2 linked regions of the Rhodobacter capsulatus SB 1003 genome follow. The protein of the gene in region 2 interacts with the protein of the main gene of each other region in a pairwise test. Links are inferred from orthologs where the notes say so. Each region holds a gene or a part of one and is shown on either strand. Other genes may lie near its edges.

Region 1 (3,428 bases), 820 kb from region 2 along the record:
GCGATGTGGTGATCGACGCGCAGGGGTTTCGCGATGCCTTCGACCCCGAGACCGGGCGGCGGCTGCTGAATGCGGCGCTGGTCTGGGTGTCGGGAAGCTATTATCCGCCGCGGGCGGTGCAGGTGATCGATGTTCTGACGACCTGGCGCACCCGGCGCGACCGCACGCTGCATGGCTGCCGCATTCTGGTTGGCGACGAGGCGATCCGCATCACCCGCGAGGCGCGGGCGGTGGCGGCGCTGCGCCTGCCCTTCGGTCAGGTCTGGGACGGCTGGCGGATCGAGGGGCCGGACCGGCCGGGGCTGATGCTGGCGGCCCTTGGCGCCGAGGGGCTGCGCCAGCTGGGCGAGGGCTGCAGCCGTGCCCGCCCGCGCGCCAGCCTGCTGGCCTCGCCCGCGGTCTGGCAGGGCGAAACGCTGCTGGCCGCGCCGGTTGCGGGCTGGAAAAACGGCTATGAGGCGCGTTTGGTGCGGCCAAGCTTCACATCCGCACTAATCAGACGTTGAACCTGCGCACTTAATCCCTATTTTCACACCAAAGGCACCGCACCCCATGCGGTGCCCTGTCATTCTTCGGAGGTTTCTCTTGGGCAATCTGCGCAACATCGCCTTCTGGGCCCTGCTGTTCGTGCTCATCCTGGTGCTGTTCAACCTGCTCGGCAGCGGGCAGGGTCCGCTCAATGCCCGGCAAGTGTCCTATTCCGACTTCATCGCCGCCGTGGACAAGGGCGACGTGAAGCAGGTGCAACTGGATGGCGAGGATGTGCGCTACCAGGACAGCAAGGGCGACAATTACTCGACCACAAAGGAAGGCACCGACGCCATCGCCGACAAGCTGGTGGCCAAGGGCATCACCGTCAATGTGGTCAAGCAGCAGCAATCGGGTCTGATGTCGATCCTGGGCGTCTGGCTGCCCTTCCTTGTCATGATCGGGCTTTGGGTCTTCTTCATGAACCGGATGCAGGGCGGCGGCAAAGGCGGCGCGATGGGCTTTGGCAAGTCCAAGGCCAAGCTTTTGACCGAAAAGCACGGCCGGGTGACCTTTGACGATGTCGCGGGCATCGACGAGGCCAAGGAAGAGCTTGAGGAAATCGTCGAATTCCTGCGCAACCCGCAGAAATTCAGCCGTCTGGGCGGCAAGATCCCGAAAGGCGCGCTGCTCGTTGGCCCGCCCGGCACCGGGAAAACCCTGCTGGCCCGCGCGATTGCCGGGGAAGCCGGTGTGCCCTTCTTCACCATCTCGGGCTCTGATTTCGTCGAGATGTTCGTGGGTGTCGGCGCCAGCCGTGTCCGTGACATGTTCGATCAGGCGAAGAAGAACGCGCCCTGCATCGTCTTCATCGACGAGATCGACGCCGTGGGCCGGGCCCGCGGCGTCGGCATCGGCGGCGGCAACGACGAACGCGAGCAGACGCTGAACCAGCTTCTGGTCGAGATGGACGGGTTCGAGGCGAACGAGGGGATCATCATCGTCGCGGCGACGAACCGCAAGGACGTGCTTGATCCGGCGCTGCTGCGTCCGGGCCGCTTCGACCGGCAGATCCATGTGCCGAACCCCGATATCAAGGGCCGCGAAAAGATCCTGTCGGTGCACGCGAACAAGATCCCGCGCGGGCCGGATGTCGATCTGCGCACCATCGCCCGCGGCACCCCCGGTTTCTCGGGTGCCGATCTGGCGAACCTGGTGAACGAGGCCGCGCTGATGGCCGCGCGGGTTGGGCGTCGCTTCGTGACGATGGAAGATTTCGAAAACGCCAAGGACAAGGTGATGATGGGGGTCGAGCGGCGCTCGATGGTGCTGACCCCCGAGCAGAAGGAAATGACCGCCTATCACGAGGCCGGGCATGCCGTCGTCGGCATGAAGCTGCCGAAATGCGACCCGGTCTACAAGGCGACGATCATTCCGCGCGGTCAGGCGCTGGGGATGGTGGTCAGCCTGCCCGAGATGGACCGGCTGAACTACCACAAGGACGAGGCCAAGCAGAAGATCGCCATGACCATGGCGGGCAAGGCGGCCGAGATCCTGAAATGGGGCGAAGAGGCCGTCTCGAACGGTCCGGCGGGCGACATCATGCAAGCCAGCGCGATCGCGCGGGCGATGGTGATGCGCTGGGGGATGTCGGACAAGGTCGGCAATATCGACTATTCCGAAGCGCATGAGGGCTATCAGGGCAATACCGCGGGCTTCTCGGTCTCGACCAAGACCAAGGAGCTGATCGAGGAAGAGGTCCGCATCCTGATCGAGAACGGCTATATCGAGGCGCGGCGCATCCTTGAGGAAAACATCGAGGAATGGGAACGGCTGGCGCAGGGTCTTCTGGAATATGAAACCCTGACCGGCGACGAGATCCGCAAGGTGATGGCGGGCGAGACGCTGGGCGGCGATGACGACCGGCCCTCGGGCAGCCTGCCCACGGTGACCTCGTTGCCGCGCACGAAACCCGTGGCCAAGCCCGGCATCGCGCCCGAACCGAATGCCTGAACCGAACGCCTGAGGCGTTCGCGACAGATCCGACCATCAGGCCTGCGCCGGGGAACCGGCGCAGGTTTTTTCTGCGATCAAAGCAGGAAGTTGTCCGCCACGGGCATCGGCAGATCGCTGCCCGACAGGGTCAGGGCGAAATCGGCCACCCGGTCGCCGTCGAGATCGGCCAGCGCCCGCCACCCGTCTGCGCCGCCGACGACGCGCAATTCCGCCCCTGCGCCGGTGAAGGCCTTGGTGCCGAGGAAGGTGAAGGCGGCATCCCCCGGCGCATTGCGGTTCGCGTCGATGCCGGAAAGATCGATCCGGTCGCCCTCGGCGCCCTTGAAATCGGTGATCTTGTCAAAGCCCGCCCCGGCGCCGCTGTCGGAGACGGTGGCGAAGACGAACCGATCGGCGCCGAAGCCGCCGGTCAGCAGATCGGAGCCGCGCCCCGAGATCAGCACGTCATCGCCCGCATCCCCCGCCAGCGTGTCGTTGCCGTCGCCGCCGTCGATCCGGTCATTGCCGCTGTTGCCGTTGATCCGGTCGGTGCCAAGACCGCCGGTCACGGTGTCATTGCCGTTGCCCGCCTGGATCACATCGCGGCCGATGCCGCCATCCAGAAGGTCGTTGCCATTGCCGCCCTGCAGCGTGTCATCGCCCCGTCCGCCCAGCGCGGTGTCGTTGCCGCCGCCCATCGACAGCAGGTCGTTGCCCAGCCCGCCGTCAAAGAAATTGGCGTTGCCCCCCTGCGCCAGATCGGTGACCACCGAGTCGAACAGCTTGTCATCATTGGCGCTGCCGACGATGTCGAAGAAGCCGGTGATGCGATCGCCCTCGGCATCCCCGCCGGTGCCGCGTGTCGTGGCGCCGTAGCTCAGGACCACCCGAACCCCGGCGGAGGATTGCGCGTAGCTGAGCAGGTCGCCCGCATTCGCGCCCCCGTCCAGTACATCGGCGCCGGT
Region 2 (3,407 bases):
CCATGCCCGCCGCCGTGGCCGAGGCCCGCGCCTATGGCTGGGATGCGGCCATCGGCGGGTTCGACTGGGGCGCGTTTCGGGCCAAGCTGCATGCGGAACTGGACCGGCTGGAGCGGATCTACCGCGCCGGGCAGCAGAATGCGGGCGTGACGGTGCATGACTGCCGCGCCACCGTGAAGGGCCCGCATGAGGTCGCACTGGCCGATGGCCGGGTGATCAGCGCGAAACACATCCTGATTGCGGTCGGCGGGCGGCCTTTCGTGCCCGCCTTCGAGGGCGCAGAACACGTTCTGACCTCAAACGACCTCTTTCATCTGCCCGCGCTGCCCAAGCGCCTCCTGATCGTCGGCGGCGGCTATATCGCGTCCGAATTCGCCTGTGTCTTCAACGGGCTGGGGGTTTCGGTGGCGCAATGGAACCGCTCGCCGCTTCTGCGCAGCTTCGACACCGAATGCCGCGATCTGATCGTGGCGCAGATGAAAGCGCGCGGCATCGACGTGCATGAAAATGTCATCATCGACCGGGTCACGAAGACCGAAACCGGCGTCGTCGCCCATTGCGGCGATGGCCGGTCGCAGGAATTTGACGCCGTGGTTTACGCCACCGGCCGGGTGCCGAACACCGCCGGGCTGGGGCTGGAAGCCGCGGGCGTCAAGCTGGCCGCCAATGGCGCGGTGCTGGTTGACGCTTGGTCGCAGACCAATGTCCCCTCGATCTTTGCGGTGGGTGATGTGACCGACCGGATCAACCTGACCCCGGTCGCGATCCGCGAGGGGCACGCCTTTGCCGACACCGTCTTTGGCGCGAAACCGCGAGTAAGCGATCACGAGCTTGTCGCCTCGGCGGTCTTTACCCGGCCCGAATTCGGCACCTGCGGGCAAAGCGAGGAAGCCGCCCGCAAAGACGGCCCGATCGAGGTTTATACGAGCGCTTTCAAGCCGATGCGCTCGGCCTTTGCGGGGGCGGAGGACCGCGTTCTGATGAAACTGATCGTCTGCAAGGCGACGCGCAAGGTGCTGGGCTGCCACATCGTCGCGCCCGAAGCAGGCGAGATGATCCAGATGGCGGCCATCGCGATGAAGATGGGCGCGACCAAGGAGCAGTTCGACGCCACCTGTGCCGTGCATCCGACGATGGCCGAGGAACTGGTGACGATGCGGGCACCGACCCGGCATTCCTGAGCGAAGCGGTTGACATTGCGCAAACAATCCCCACTTCGGGGCAAGGACATTCGAAAGAGGACAGCATGACCAACGGAGGACCCTGGGGCTCGGGTGGCGGTGACGACCGCGAGCCGCCGCGCCGCCCCGGCCCGCGCCGGCCCAATGACAGCGCCCCCATTCCCGAAATCGACCAGATCGTGAAGAAGGGCACCGAGCAGCTGCGCGTCCTGATGGGCGGGCGCGGCGGTCCGGGCCGCCCCGGCGGCGGGCGCGACGACGGCCCGGCCTTCACGCTGGGCACGATCGCGATCGGCGCGGTGGCCCTGGCGGCCGTCTGGGCCTGGAGCTCGTTTTACACGGTGCAGCAGAACGAACGCTCGATCGAGCTGATGTTCGGCAAATACCACGCCACCGGCAACCCGGGCCTGAACTTCGCGCCCTGGCCGGTGGTGTCGAAAGTGGTGATCCCGGTCACCGACGAACGCACCACCGAGGTCGGCACCGGCCGCACCCGCGCCATCGGCACTTCGGAAAGCAGCGACGGCGTGTTCTCCTCGGGGCGCAGCAGCGATTTCGTCACCGATTCCGGGCTGATGCTGACGCGCGACCAGAATATCGTCGATGTCAGCTACCAGATCGTCTGGAACGTCTCGGACCCGTCGAAATTCCTGTTCAACCTCGCCGACCCCGAGGACACGATCCGCGCCGTCAGCGAATCCGCCATGCGCGACATCATCGCGCGGTCCGAACTGGCGCCGATCCTGAACCGCGACCGCGGCACCATCGCCGCGGATCTGCGCACCGCCGTTCAAGGCACGCTTGACAGCTATCAGGCCGGGATCAACATCGTGCGGGTGAACTTCAACCGCGCCGATCCGCCGCGCGAGGTGATCGACAGTTTCCGCGACGTGCAAGCCGCGCAGCAGGAACGCGACAAGCTGGAAAAAGAGGCCGACGCCTATGCCAACCAGGTGACGGCGGGCGCCCGCGGGCAGGCCGCGCAGCTGGTGCAGCAGGCCGAGGCCTATCGCGCCGAGGTGGTCAACGATGCCCAGGGTCAGGCCGCGCGCTTCACCTCGGTCTACGAGGAATACCGCAAGGCCCCCGAGGTGACGAAGCGGCGGATGTTCTATGAAACCATGAGCACGACGCTGGGCGGCGTGAACAAGGTGGTGATCGACGGGCAATCGGGCACCGTGCCCTATCTGCCGCTTGACCGGCTGCGGCCGGTGCAGCCGACGACCGGGGGGGCGAACTGATGAAGGCACAACTCCTGATCCCGATCGGCATCATCGCCGTGGGCCTTGGCCTGTCGTCGATCTACACGGTCGACGAACGCGAAAAGGCGCTGGTGCTGCAATTCGGCGAAGTGACCGCGGCGCGGACCGAACCGGGAATCGGCTTCAAGATCCCCTTCGTGCAGAATGTGGTGAAATATGATGACCGGATCATCAGCCTGACCACGCAACCGCTGGAAGTCACGCCGCTTGATGACCGTCGTCTGGTGGTCGATGCCTTTGCGCGCTGGCGCATCGTCGATGCGGTGAAGTTCCGCGAAGCGGTGGGCGATGGCGGCGAAAGCTTTGCCAAGAACCGGCTGGACGGCATCCTGAACAATGCGATCCGCGAAGTCATGGGCTCGGTGCCCTCGACGGCGGTTCTGTCGAATGACCGCACGGCGCTGATGAACAAGATCCGCGACATCGCCAAACGCGAGGCGAATGCGCTGGGCGTTGACGTGATCGACGTGCGGCTGACGCGCACCGACCTGCCCGAGCAGAACCTGGCCGCGACCTATGCGCGGATGCGGGCCGAGCGCGAACGCGAGGCGGCGGATGAACGCGCCCGCGGCGGCGAGGCGGCGCAGCGGGTGCGGGCGACCGCCGACCGCGAGGTGGTCGAACTCACCTCGGAGGCGCGCAAGCAGGCGGAAATCGTGCGCGGTCAGGCGGATGCGGAACGCAACCGGATCTATGCCGAAGCTTACGGCAAGGATGAAAGCTTCTTCGCCTTCACCCGGGCGCTGCAGTTCTATGCCGAAAGCCTGAAGCCGGGCACCTCCTCGCTGGTGACGGAACCGGGCAGCCTTTACTTCGACTATGAACGCTTCGTGACATCGCTGGCGGCGGGCGGCACCGCCCCCGCGGCCGGAAACTGATGGCGGCGGTTTTCACCGCTCTGGGCCTTGTGCTCGTGATCGAGGGGCTGGCACTTGTGCTGGCCCCTTCGCGCATTGTCGAGGTG

What was found.
Region 1: the proteins of hflK (region 2) and ftsH interact in binary tests that used the Escherichia coli proteins (3 or more experiments, as listed by UniProt). The link is inferred for Rhodobacter capsulatus SB 1003 from one-to-one orthologs.

What each region holds. Positions count from the first base shown.
Region 1 is NC_014034.1:3,389,984-3,393,411, reverse strand. Bases 126-3,033 are described here. They hold ftsH (ATP-dependent zinc metalloprotease FtsH), read left to right. Parts: upstream 126-585; coding sequence 586-2,481; downstream 2,482-3,033. Other genes in these bases: RCAP_RS15765 (calcium-binding protein), read right to left, coding at 2,559-3,033; tilS (tRNA lysidine(34) synthetase TilS), read left to right, coding at 126-506. Outside these bases: more of tilS, read left to right, coding at 1-125; more of RCAP_RS15765, read right to left, coding at 3,034-3,428. UniProt on the Escherichia coli protein: Acts as a processive, ATP-dependent zinc metallopeptidase for both cytoplasmic and membrane proteins. Plays a role in the quality control of integral membrane proteins.
Region 2 is NC_014034.1:2,570,853-2,574,259, forward strand. The notes cover bases 448-3,334. They hold hflK (FtsH protease activity modulator HflK), read left to right. Parts: upstream 448-1,246; coding sequence 1,247-2,422; downstream 2,423-3,334. Other genes in these bases: gorA (glutathione-disulfide reductase), read left to right, coding at 448-1,181; hflC (protease modulator HflC), read left to right, coding at 2,419-3,321; RCAP_RS11865 (DUF2065 family protein), read left to right, coding at 3,321-3,334. In the rest of the region: more of gorA, read left to right, coding at 1-447; more of RCAP_RS11865, read left to right, coding at 3,335-3,407.